3 regions of the Dickeya chrysanthemi NCPPB 402 genome follow, and region 1 is predicted to be linked to each of the others. Evidence: predicted binding sites of a transcription regulator. Region 1 holds the regulator's gene; each other region holds the start of a gene.
What was found. The regulator PhoB, encoded in region 1, activates phosphate uptake and scavenging genes when phosphate is short. The targets are predictions, from matches to a motif close to CTGTCATAAAACTGNCNNAT.
Positions count from the first base shown of each region.

Region 2: the regulator PhoB is predicted to act here: its motif matches at 1,796-1,815, upstream of pstS (phosphate ABC transporter substrate-binding protein PstS).
Region 3: the regulator PhoB is predicted to act here: its motif matches at 1,888-1,907, upstream of glpT (glycerol-3-phosphate transporter).

Region 1 is NZ_CM001974.1:3,520,467-3,524,721, reverse strand. It holds gene sbcD (exonuclease subunit SbcD) at 1-1,157, opposite strand, end outside; gene phoB (phosphate response regulator transcription factor PhoB) at 1,483-2,172, shown strand; gene phoR (phosphate regulon sensor histidine kinase PhoR) at 2,200-3,522, shown strand; gene DCH402_RS15425 (PstS family phosphate ABC transporter substrate-binding protein) at 3,603-4,255, shown strand, end outside.
Region 2 is NZ_CM001974.1:4,632,246-4,636,500, forward strand. It holds gene DCH402_RS20530 (KGGVGR-motif variant AAA ATPase) at 1-1,210, opposite strand, end outside; gene DCH402_RS20535 (SAM-dependent methyltransferase) at 1,207-1,620, opposite strand; gene pstS (phosphate ABC transporter substrate-binding protein PstS) at 1,926-2,966, shown strand; gene pstC (phosphate ABC transporter permease PstC) at 3,097-4,077, shown strand; gene pstA (phosphate ABC transporter permease PstA) at 4,077-4,255, shown strand, end outside.
Region 3 is NZ_CM001974.1:250,898-255,152, forward strand. It holds gene glpQ (glycerophosphodiester phosphodiesterase) at 1-299, opposite strand, end outside; gene glpT (glycerol-3-phosphate transporter) at 453-1,802, opposite strand; gene glpA (anaerobic glycerol-3-phosphate dehydrogenase subunit A) at 2,102-3,745, shown strand; gene glpB (glycerol-3-phosphate dehydrogenase subunit GlpB) at 3,735-4,255, shown strand, end outside.

The DNA of each region.
Region 1 (4,255 bases):
AGCGCCTCGTCCAGGTTTTCTTCCAGTGCCAATCGCCGTTCGAAAACCTCGACCGGCTGTAACTCTTCCAGTGTTTCTTTTTCCAGTTGCACCAGCATTTGCTGTTGCTGTTCCCGCGCCCGGCGCAACAGAATCACTTCCACGTTGAGCGGTTCGGTTAGCGCCTGAATATGTTGCTGGATATCGCTCAGATAATCCTGCGTGGCGATCTCGATATCCAGCCAGACGGGTTTATCGCCATGATAATCGCGGAATCCGGCCAGACGGCGTTCGATCTCCGCCAGATTGCCTTTTACCAGTTGCATCGGCTGTTCGGTCGGTATGCTCAGCGCGGTGACGTCCTGCAGTTTTCCCTGCTCAAAGTGCACCAGATAGACCGATTTCTCATGATTCAGCTCATCGAAGCTCAGCGGGATCGGCGAGCCGCTGTAACGGATGTGCTCACACTGCGCCACCCGTTGCGGGCGATGAATATGCCCGAGCGCGATGTAGTCCGCCGGGGGGAAGGCTTGTGCCGGGAACGCATCCAGCGTACCGATATAGATATCTCGTACCGAGTCGGAGGTCGCGACGCCCACCGTCGTGAGGTGCCCGGTTACTACGATCGGCAATTCCCGACCCAGTGCCGCGCGCTGTTCGCACGCCAACTGGTAACAACGACGATAGTGTTCGGCGATGGCATCCTGTAGCGCCTGCTGTTTCTGGGCACCGGATTGACCCGCCTGACTGGCAAGCACATCGCGTGGGCGTAGAAAAGGGACGGCACACAGCAAGGCGCCCGGCTCACCTGCGAGGTTATTCAGCACCAGTACCTGCTCGTTGATATCGCCCTCAAAACCGGCGACCACCCGGGTATTCAGGCAGGCCAGCAACGCACGGGATTCGTTCAGGGTGGCGACCGAGTCGTGGTTGCCGCCCATCACCACCAACTGGCAGCCGGTGCGTTGCAACGCCACCACAAATTGGTTATACATTTCACGGGCGTAACTGGGCGGTGCGCCGTTGTCAAACACATCACCTGCTACTATTACTGCATCGGCCTGATGCTGCTCAACCTGCTGCACCAGCCAGTGCAAAAACGCCTGATGCTCAGATGCACGGCTCCGTGTATAAAAGTACTGACCGAGATGCCAGTCAGACGTGTGAATAATTCGCATGAGACTCCCTGCAGGTGAGTGCAAACGATATGTTGTTTTGGCGGTGTTCATCGACAACGGCACAAAGGCGGGCACCGTAGGTTATGGCGAAACGCCGCGTCTTTATCATCGGCGATTATAGGCGTGCAGTTTAGGGCCTGTCCCATAATATCTGTATGAACGCGGCCGACCGACGTGGGATGGCGTAAAAAATAAGCGCTCCGGCTGTCTTCGCAAACGGTGATCGGGCGGCGGTTGTCGGGTGCGTTTTTCATAAATCTGTCATAAAACTGACGCATAATGCACACCGCACGCTAACCGTGACGATATTAACGGCAGGATAGATATGGCAAGACGTATTTTGGTGGTGGAAGATGAAGCGCCGATTCGCGAGATGGTGTGCTTCGTGCTGGAGCAGAACGGCTATCAGCCGGTTGAAGCGGAGGATTACGACAGCGCGGTGACCCGGCTGGCCGAGCCTTACCCTGAACTGGTGCTGCTGGACTGGATGCTGCCCGGCGGGTCCGGTTTGCAGTTTATCAAGCACATGAAACGCGAAGCGCTGACCCGTGATATTCCGGTCATGATGCTGACGGCCCGCGGCGAAGAAGAAGATCGCGTACGCGGTCTTGAAGTCGGTGCCGATGATTACATCACCAAACCGTTTTCACCTAAAGAGCTGGTGGCGCGCATCAAAGCGGTGATGCGCCGGATTTCGCCGATGGCGGTGGAAGAAGTGATCGAAATGCGTGGCTTAAGTCTGGATCCCTCTTCTCACCGGGTGACGACGGAAGAACATGCGCTCGATATGGGGCCGACGGAGTTCAAGCTGTTGCACTTCTTTATGACCCACCCGGAGCGGGTATATAGTCGTGAACAGTTGCTGAATCACGTATGGGGCACTAACGTGTATGTTGAGGATCGTACTGTGGATGTGCATATCCGCCGCCTGCGCAAGGCGCTGGAAACCAGTGGACACGACAAGATGGTTCAGACCGTTCGGGGAACTGGATACCGTTTTTCAACACGTTATTGATAGCGTGAGTCCCGGAGAAAATCTGACGTGCTAGAACGTTTGTCCTGGAAAAAGCTGGCGCTGGAGCTGGCTTTTTTTTGTTTGCCCGGTTTGTTGCTGGGGCTGATCATCGGCTATCTGCCCTGGTTTCTGCTAGCGTCGGTGCTGGCGGCACTGTGCTGGAACTTCTATAACCAACTGCGCCTGTCCTACTGGCTGTGGGTTGACCGCAGCATGACGCCGCCGCCCGGCCGCTGGAGTTGGGAGCCGCTGTTTTACGGCCTGTATCAGATGCAACTGCGCAACCGCCGCCGCCGCCGTGAGCTGGCGCTGCTGATCAAACGCTTTCGCAGCGGAGCGGAGTCGTTGCCGGATGCGGTGGTGATCACCACTGAAGAGGGCGGCATCATTTGGTGTAACCGGCTGGCTCAGCACTTGCTGAGTTTTCGCTGGCCGGAAGACAATGGTCAGAACATCCTCAACCTGCTGCGTTACCCGGAATTCACCCAGTATATGCAACAGCAGGATTTCAGCCGCCCGCTGACGTTGACGCTGAAAAACGCCCACCATGTGGAATTCCGGGTGATGCCCTATTCGGAAGGCCAATTGCTGATGGTGGCCCGCGATGTCACTCAGATGCACCAACTGGAAGGGGCACGGCGCAACTTTTTTGCCAACGTCAGCCACGAGTTGCGCACACCGTTGACGGTGTTGCAAGGTTATCTGGAAATGATGAGCGACGAATCACTGGATGGCGCGTTGCAGTCCAAGGCGTTGCACACCATGCAGGAGCAAACCCGCCGTATGGACGGGCTGGTGCGGCAATTGCTGACGCTGTCGCGCATTGAGGCCGCCACCGCTATCGATCTCAACGAGAAGGTGGATATCCCGCTGATGCTACGGGGGCTCAAACGTGAAGCCGACACTCTCAGCCAGGGGCGTCACGAGATTGTGTTTCGCGTCAACGAGCAACTGCAGGTGTTCGGCAACGAGGAGCAACTGTGCAGCGCGGTGTCGAATCTGGTGTATAACGCCATTAATCATACGCCGTCGGGTACCCGCATTGAGGTGTGCTGGCAGCAGACGCCGCAGGGCGCGCAGTTCCAGGTCAGCGATAACGGTCCGGGTATTGCCGCCGAACATCTCCCTCGCTTAACCGAGCGTTTTTATCGTGTCGATAAGGCCCGCTCACGCCAGACCGGCGGCAGCGGTCTGGGGCTGGCTATCGTCAAGCATGCGCTCAGCCACCACGACACCCGGCTGGAGATCCTCAGCGAGGAAGGCGCAGGTTCCCGCTTTATGTTCACCTTGCCAAACCGGCTGATTGTTCGCTCGGTGCTGGGGCAGAATGCCGCGAATCCACAGTTGTGATGACCGGCGGGGGCTTGATTGTCCCCGCCGCTGTGCCGAAAATAGCCGACTCTTGTCTTTCACCCCGATGGAAACCACACATGATAGCCACCCGCCGCCTGCTTGCTTTGCTGTTGTGCCTGTCTGGTCAGGTTGCGGCTACGCCGCAGGCGATGCTGGCGGGGAATCTTTCCAGCGCCGGTTCCGATACGCTGGCGAACCTGATGACTTTCTGGGCGGCGGATTTCAGCCAGCATTACCCCGGCGTTAACCTGCAGATTCAGGCCGCGGGCTCCTCGTCGGCGCCGACGGCGCTGGCCGCCGGTGCGGCGCAACTGGGGCCGATGAGCCGGTCGATGAAAAGCAGCGAAATCGAAGCGTTCGAGCAGCATTATGGCTACGCGCCGACGGCGGTGCCCGTCGCGCTGGATGCGCTGGTGGTGCTGGTCAATCAGGATAATCCGATTACCGGGCTGACGGTGCGCCAACTGGATGCCATCTTCTCGGTGACGCGCCGTTGCGGTGCCGGCAAAGCGGTACAACGCTGGCAGGAATTGGGGCTAAACGGCATCTGGCAACAGCGAGCACTGCTGCGCTACGGGCGCAATTCAGCGTCGGGCACCTACGGTTTCTTCAAACAACAGGCGCTGTGCGGCGGCGATTTTCTGTCGCAGGTGAATGAATTGCCCGGTTCCGCATCGGTGGTGCAGGCGGTCGCGGCGTCGGTCAACGCCATTGGTTACGCCAGCATCGG
Region 2 (4,255 bases), 1.1 Mb from region 1:
TGGAATGTAGCGATGTTAGTGCGGAGAATCCTCTATTCCAGCGAATCGCCCATGGATAGTGAGGTGCCGATTCGTCATTCATCTCAAAGCTGAAAAGATTTTCTACTGTTTCACCCGGTGGTACTTCGTCATAAAGTGTTGAGGAAAACAATTCATAGGCGTTCTCACACAAGCCGGAAAAATAGCCCTCGCGTCGTTCGTCATCAGGAATCATTGCACCGATAAGCTGCAAACGTTCACGAATGTCAGCGGCCTTACCCGAACGGTTCCAGTGGTCAAATAACACCCGATACCCCGACCAGGTTTGCTCACCGTCCAGTGTAAACAATAGCACTGTATTGGCACCGATATCGGTAACACAACTGGAGGCGACCTCATCAATTCCTGAGCGTGAATCAATTAAAATGACATCAGGCTTAATCCTTTCTTCCAACTGATCAATCAGGCGGTGGAGCCTGTGGGACCAGCTTTCCCGGGTGCCGTTGCGATCCATTTTGGGCATCCAGGCCCTACCCAACTTGGCGATATATTCGCCAGGATTTTTGCCATGCGCGGGTATCACGTAAATGTCGCCGTCATGAGATAGCGTGCTGGTAGCCACCATGTCGGCAATCAGGTTGTTGCCATTCTCGACGAGGTCTTCCACTAGCCAGTCGGCAATACCATAAGTCGGGCGACGGTCTTCCGGTAGCAAGGCGGTAGATAAGCCTGGGGACTCAAGATCCAGATCAAGAACCATGACTTTTTTACCGGCTTGCGCCAGCGACCATGCACAAGCCGCCATCGCGGTCGAACGACCAACACCGCCCTTGATAGAAAAAAAGACGATGCGACTGGCACCGTTAGATTCTGGCGTGATCATATCCCAACGGCTTTCTGTCGCCAGTCGGTCAACCACATAGACGCCGGGAATATCATCAGCCAGTGCAAAATGGGCGGTACATTGATAAACCGACTCGACATTGGATTCGTATAAGACGGTGCCATCTGGTGCAAAGCTGTGGGGTGCCAGTTCGGCTGAAAACTGCTCGGCAATCGCACTAACTGCAGCCTGTTGTTCAGGATTGTTATGGACGGATTCAGAAACGATTAACCTGACTTTGCCATTCAGATCTCGGTTGATCACTACCGGTTGAATATGGCTGATAAGATCAGCGTAAGGTTTAAGAATATCTTTAATCTTAGGTAGCAATTCGTCAAAGGTGATCATATCGCACCATCCGTTTTAGCTTGCTTGAGTATATTTTGAACCTGCTTGGCTCCGTTGCGATGTTTTTCCGCTGTCATTTGAGTGAAATTTTGTTGATGGGTGTAGCGCTGTGATGCCCGCCAGTCATCGAACGGATTGTCGGAAGGTAGGAGATAGTCAGTAACACATCGACCGCTGCGATAAGTTTCGTATCGTAGCCAAATAGTATCAATATGCTTTTTGTCGTTGGTGTTACTGGGCATGTCTTTGTTGGTATCAAAGGGCATACCAAACGCCAGCATCAACTTTTTTAATCCACTCTCTGCCGAGAAGCCATAAAGATGATCGGCATTGGCCCAGCGTTCCTGCGTAAACAGAATTTCTGCATCTTGCCAGTGGCGTTCACAGGCGTCTTCAAAGTCGGTTGCCATGACGGTATTTCGCTCCTTGTAACCTTAGACCGATTTATTCAAGGTCTAAATAAGCATTGTGACAAGTGATTTTACCGAAACCAGAGGCTGATAGAATTATCTCTTTGAAAGTATTACATAGATGACTAAATCAATGGTTGCCTATTCCTGGTGGATATCTCCATTCCTGACTCACCTGTCACATAACTGTCATATTAAGTACATTTTACTGTCACTGAATTGACCTATTTTCTCCACCAGCAAACTACACTCTGATTAAACAATAGCTCCGGGTTTACACGTCTACGGATCCCACAGGAGGGATTATGAAACTCATGCGTACCACTGTTGCCAGTATCGTTGCTGCAAGTTTTTCTCTGACGGCGGTTTCTGCTTTTGCCGCGGCAAATCTCACTGGTGCAGGTGCGACGTTCCCCGCTCCGGTTTATGCAAAGTGGGCTGATTCTTACGAAAAAGAAACCGGCAACAAAGTTAACTATCAGGGCATTGGTTCATCGGGCGGCGTGAAACAGATCACCGCCAAAACCGTGGATTTCGGTGCTTCTGACGCACCGCTGGCGGATGACAAACTGGCTCAGGACGGTCTGTTCCAGTTCCCGACCGTGATCGGCGGTATCGTGCTGGCGGTTAATGTGCCGGGCGTGAAAGCCGGTGAGCTGACGCTGGACGGCAAAACGCTGGGTGACATCTACCTGGGCAAGATTAAGAAATGGAACGATGACGCTATCGCCAAACTGAACCCTGGCGTGAAACTGCCGGATCAGGATATCGCCGTGGTGCGCCGTGCCGACGGTTCCGGTACGTCTTATGTGTTCACCAGCTATCTGGCGAAAGTGAACAGCGAGTGGAAAGAGAAGATTGGCGCCGGCAACACCGTAAACTGGCCGACCGGTCTGGGTGGCAAAGGCAATGACGGTATCGCGGCATTTGTTCAGCGTCTGCCGGGGTCTATCGGCTATGTTGAGTATGCGTATGCCAAGCAGAATAACCTGGTGTACACCAAACTGATTTCTGCCGACGGCAAAGCCGTTAGCCCGACGGAAGGCGCATTCAGCAACGCAGCCAAAGGCGTTGACTGGAGCAAGTCCTTCGCACAGGACCTGACCAACCAGAAAGGCGCGGATGTATGGCCGATCACCTCTACGACCTTCATCCTGATTCACAAAGAGCAGAGCAAGCCTGAGCAGGGTACGGAAGTGCTGAAGTTCTTCGACTGGGCGTACAACAAAGGCGGCGATCAGGCGAAAGCGCTGGATTACGCCACCCTGCCGAAAGACGTGGTTGCGCAGGTACGTGCGGCATGGAAAACCCAAATCAAAGACAGCAGTGGTAAGGCGCTGTATTGATTGCGGTTAGCAACATCAGTTAGGTGAGTCACGCGGGGTGGATAAACCGGAAACGGGGTATCCGCCTCTGACCTTCATGGGGTTCATCCCCATTATCTGAAAGACGCAGTTACTGAAAGAAGAGAGACGTATGGCTGAGCAAAAGCCAACTATTACACCTCCGGGAAAAACTATTACACCCCCGGGAAAACAGGGCGACATTCTCTTCGGGGCGCTGGTCAGGCTGGCGGCCCTGTTAACGTTGCTGCTGCTGGGCGGAATTATCGTTTCCCTGATTTTTGCCTCCTGGCCAAGCATCAAAACATTCGGCTTTTCCTTTTTATGGACCAAAGAGTGGGATGCCCCCGCCGGGCAATTCGGCGCGCTGGTACCGATTTACGGCACTATCGTGACCTCGTTGATCGCACTGATCATCGCCATTCCCATCAGCTTCGGTATCGCGTTGTTCCTGACGGAACTGGCGCCGGGCTGGCTGAAACGTCCGCTCGGGGTGGCGATTGAACTGTTGGCCGCGATCCCAAGTATCGTTTACGGCATGTGGGGGTTGTTTGTGTTCGCCCCGCTGTTCGCCAAATATTTCCAACAGCCGGTAGGCAACGTGCTTTCCAGCATTCCACTGGTCGGCACCCTGTTTTCCGGGCCGGCGTTCGGTATCGGCATTCTGGCCGCCGGGGTGATTCTGGCTATCATGATAATCCCCTACATTGCAGCAGTGATGCGCGATGTGTTCGAACAAACGCCGGTAATGATGAAAGAATCCGCTTACGGCATCGGCTGCACCACCTGGGAAGTTATCTGGCACATCGTGCTGCCGTTCACCAAAAACGGCGTGATTGGCGGCGTTATGCTGGGGCTCGGCCGCGCGCTGGGTGAAACCATGGCGGTGACGTTCATCATCGGTAATACCTACCAGCTCGACAGCGTCTCGCTCTATATGCCGGGCAACAGTATTACGTCTGCGTTGGCCAACGAATTCGCCGAAGCAGACACCGGGCTACATACCGCCGCGTTGATGGAACTGGGCCTGATCCTGTTTGTGATTACCTTTATCGTGCTGGCCTGTTCGAAGCTGATGATCATGCGTCTGGCGAAAAACGAAGGAGCGCGCTGATGGCAAGCATTGGTATTGAAAACCGTTCTGACTCGATGGAAACCCGTCGCAAGATGCAAGCCTGGCGCCGTCAGAAAAACCGCATCGCGCTGTTTCTGTCGATGCTGACGATGGCATTTGGCCTGTTCTGGCTGGTGTGGATTTTGATGTCTACCGTGACCAAGGGCATCGATGGGAT
Region 3 (4,255 bases), 1.4 Mb from region 1:
GCGTAGTAACGGCCGTCGGCGCGCGCCCGGCCGGGAAAGCGGCTGGCGACGTCGGTCACGCGGTCAAGGTAGTGATCGTGCAGCACCACCAGCGCGTTGTCTTTGGTCATCACCAGATCTTGTTCCAGATAGTCTGCGCCTTGCGCATACGCCATCGCTTTGGCCGGCAGAGTATGCTCCGGCAGGTAGCCGCTGGCGCCCCGGTGGGCAATGACGATTTTATCGCTGGTCTGCGCCAGCACACTGAGGGACATCACCAGTGCGACACCGGCCAATAATGGTTTGAACGGAGGAATCATGTCAGCGTCCTTTTTCAGTGGGAGAAAGAAAAGCTGTGTGAGTGGTGATGATGAAAACGAACAGGTCGTTGATAACTCCCCGCCAGTCCGGTATGAACCGGCGGGGATAATGCTCATGGTTTACGGTAAGTAAACCATGACGAGATGACAGAATCAGGCGCGCTTCGCCAGTTCTTCTTTATGTTTTTTCTCGTTGATCATGGTCAGAATCAACAGCAGCACCGCCAGTACGCTACCGCCGATCATCACCATGAAACCGCCGTTCCAGCCGAAGAAGTCTACGGTGTAGCCGACGATGGCGCTGGCTGCCACTGAGCCGCCCAGATAGCCGAACAGACCGGTGAAGCCCGCGGCGGTGCCGGCGGCTTTCTTCGGCGCCAGTTCCAGCGCGTGCAGGCCGATCAGCATTACCGGGCCGTAGATCAGGAAGCCGATGACGATCATACAGAGCATGTCTACGTTGGGGTTGCCCGCCGGGTTCAGCCAGTACACCACGGTGGCGATGGTCACCAGGCTCATGAAGAACACGCCGGTCGCGCCGCGGTTGCCTTTGAACACTTTGTCGGACATCCAGCCGCACAGCAGCGTGCCCGGAATACCCGCGTATTCGTACAGGAAGTACGCTATCGACGATTTATCCAGCGCGAAGTGCTTCACTTCTTTGAGGTAAGTCGGCGACCAATCGAGAATACCGTAACGCAGCAGATAGACGAACACGTTGGCGAAAGCGATGTACCACAACAGTTTGTTGGGGAACACATACTGCATGAAGATTTCTTTCGCCGTCAGTTCCTGTTCGTCTTTTTCGCTGTAATCCACCGGGTAATCGTTTTTGTATTCTTCGATCGACGGCAAACCACAGGATTGCGGCGTGTCGCGCATCATGGCGAAGGCGAACAGCGCGACCAGAATGGCGGCAAAGGCCGGCATATAGAGTGCGGCTTTCCAGTCCTGGAACCAGGCCATACCCAGCAGGAACAGCAACGGCGGGATGCCGCCGCCCACGTTATGGGCGCAGTTCCAGATAGAGACGATACCGCCGCGTTCTTTCTGCGACCACCAGTGCACCATAGTACGACCGCACGGCGGCCAGCCCATGCCCTGGAACCAACCGCAGATGAACAGCAGCACAAACATCACCATGATGCTGGAGGTCGCCCACGGGACGAAGCCCATAAACAGCATGACCGCGGCGGCCAGAATCAGACCGGCGGGCAGAAAGACGCGCGGATTAGAGCGGTCCGACACTGAGCCCATGATGAATTTGGAAAACCCGTAGGCGATGGAAATACCGGACAGTGCGAAGCCCAGGTCGCCTTTGGAGAAGCCCTGTTCGACCAGATACGGCATCGCTAACGCGAAGTTCTTTCTGACCAGATAGTAGGCGGCGTAGCCAAAAAAGATCCCCAGAAAAATCTGCCAGCGTAACCGGCGGTAGAGCGGGTCTACCTGATGTTCCGCCACGCGCGGGCGATGAGCCGCAGGCTTGAAAATACTCAACATAAATAAACGATCCCCGATAGTTATTTTCTATAACGCTCGCCAGCGTAGCGAATGCGCGTAATCCTCGATGTGAGTAAACGCGCAATTGTTACACTTTTATGACGTAGGGCGCTATTTTGAGCTTTAGATAACACAAATGAAATAACCATTTTTCATTTTTGAGTGATTTGAATCACATATTCGGCGTCATACCACCATTTAATTTTCGTTTTTTGAGTGTTTTTGTTCTTTATCAATCATTGCGGCGGCGTTTTATGTCCCACTAGACGCAGACGGCTCCGGATTGAGGTAAAACGGCAATGGCGAACAACGGTTTGCGGCGAGAAACGGATGTAGTGATTATCGGCGGTGGCGCCACGGGGGCGGGAACGGCCCGCGACTGCGCGTTGCGCGGGTTGCGTTGCCTGTTGCTGGAACGGCACGACATCGCCACCGGCGCTACCGGCCGTAATCATGGACTGCTGCACAGCGGGGCGCGTTATGCGGTCACCGATGCGGAATCCGCCCGCGAATGTATAGAGGAAAACCAGATTCTGCGGCGCATCGCCCGCCATTGTATCGAGCCGACCGATGGCCTGTTCCTGACGTTGCCGCAGGATGACCTCGATTATCAAACCCGCTTTATCGCCGCCTGTCAGCGGGCGGGGATCCGGGCGCAGGCTATCGAACCACAAGAGGCGCTGCGGCTGGAACCGGCGGCTAATCCGGCGTTGATCGGCGCCGTGCGTGTGCCGGACGGCACGGTCGATCCCTTCCGGCTGACCGCCGCCAATATGATCGATGCCTGCGAGCATGGTGCGGAAGTACTGACTTACCACGAAGTCATCGGATTGATCCGTCAGGGCGATCGTGTCGTCGGTGTGCGCGTTTTCGACCACAAACGCCAGGTAGCCAACGAAATTTATGCGCAAGTGGTGGTGAATGCGGGCGGCATCTGGGGGCAGCGCATCGCCGAGTACGCGGACCTGAATGTCCGCATGTTTCCGGCCAAAGGCGCATTGCTGATTTTGGGCCACCGCATCAATAACCGGGTGATTAACCGCTGCCGGCCACCGGCTGACGCCGACATTCTGGTGCCGGGCGATACCATTTCGCTGATCGGCACCACCTCAACCCGTATCGATTACGACCAGATAGACAACATGACGGTAACGCCGGCGGAAGTGGACACGCTGATCCGTGAAGGCAGCCTGCTGGCGCCGCAACTGGCGCAGACCCGCATTCTGCGCGCTTACGCCGGGGTGCGGCCGCTGGTGGCGAACGATAACGACCCGTCCGGGCGCAGCGTCAGCCGCGGCATTGTGCTGCTGGACCACGCCAGCCGCGACGGTCTGGAAGGTTTCGTCACCATCACCGGTGGCAAGCTGATGACTTACCGGCTGATGGCGGAATGGGTAACGAACAAAGTGTGCGAAAAACTCGGCCACCGGGTTGCATGTACCACGGCATCGCGACCGTTACCGGGGTCGGAAGTCTCGGATCCGGATACGCCGCAGGCCGCCTCGCCGCTATCGGCGCCGCTGCGTGGTTCCGCCATTTACCGCCACGGGCAGCGTGCCGTACCGCTGGTATCCGGCCAGCGGGTGGACAGCAGTCTGGTGTGTGAATGCGAAGCGGTGACGGCCGGTGAAGTGCGTTACGCGGTGGAGTCGTTGCAGGTTAATAACCTGACTGACCTGCGCCGGCGCACCCGCGTCGGCATGGGGACCTGTCAGGGGGAACTGTGTGCCTGCCGTGCGGCCGGTCTGTTGTGCCGGCTCGGGCAATCCACGCCGCAACAGGCGGTATCGCAACTGAGCCGGTTCCTTAACGAACGCTGGAAAGGTATGCGCCCCATCGCCTGGGGGAACACTTTGCGGGAAAGCGAATTTACCAGTTGGATTTATCAGGGCTTGTGCGGACTGACCGAACGCCCGGAACAGGAGGGCGGCGATGCGTTATGACGTGGTGATTATTGGCGGTGGGCTGGCGGGGTTAGTCTGCGGCATTCGCCTGCAAGAACAAGGCAAACGTTGCGCCGTAGTGAGCAGTGGACAAAGCGCGTTGACCTTTGCGTCCGGCGCGCTGGACCTGCTGGCGGCACTGCCGGACGGCACTGCGGTCGAGCAGCCGTTGACCGCACTGGACGAACTGGCCGCGCAGGCGCCGCATCACCCTTACACTCTGATCGGTAAGGCGCGAGTCAGCCAATTGGCGGCGGACGCTGAAGCCCTGCTGGCGCGTTGCGGGCTATGGTTGCGGGGGGAGAGCAGCGGTAATCATCAACGCCTTACTCCACTGGGCAAGTGGCATTCGTGTTGGTTGAGCCCATCGGACAGCGTGACGCGCGGTCTGGCAGGCTCGCCGGCGTGGCGGCAGCCGTTGGTCGCCGGTATTGAAGGGTTTATGGATTTTCAGTCCCGGCTGGTCGCCGGAGAATTACAGGCGCAGGGGATCGCGGCGCGCGCCGACGA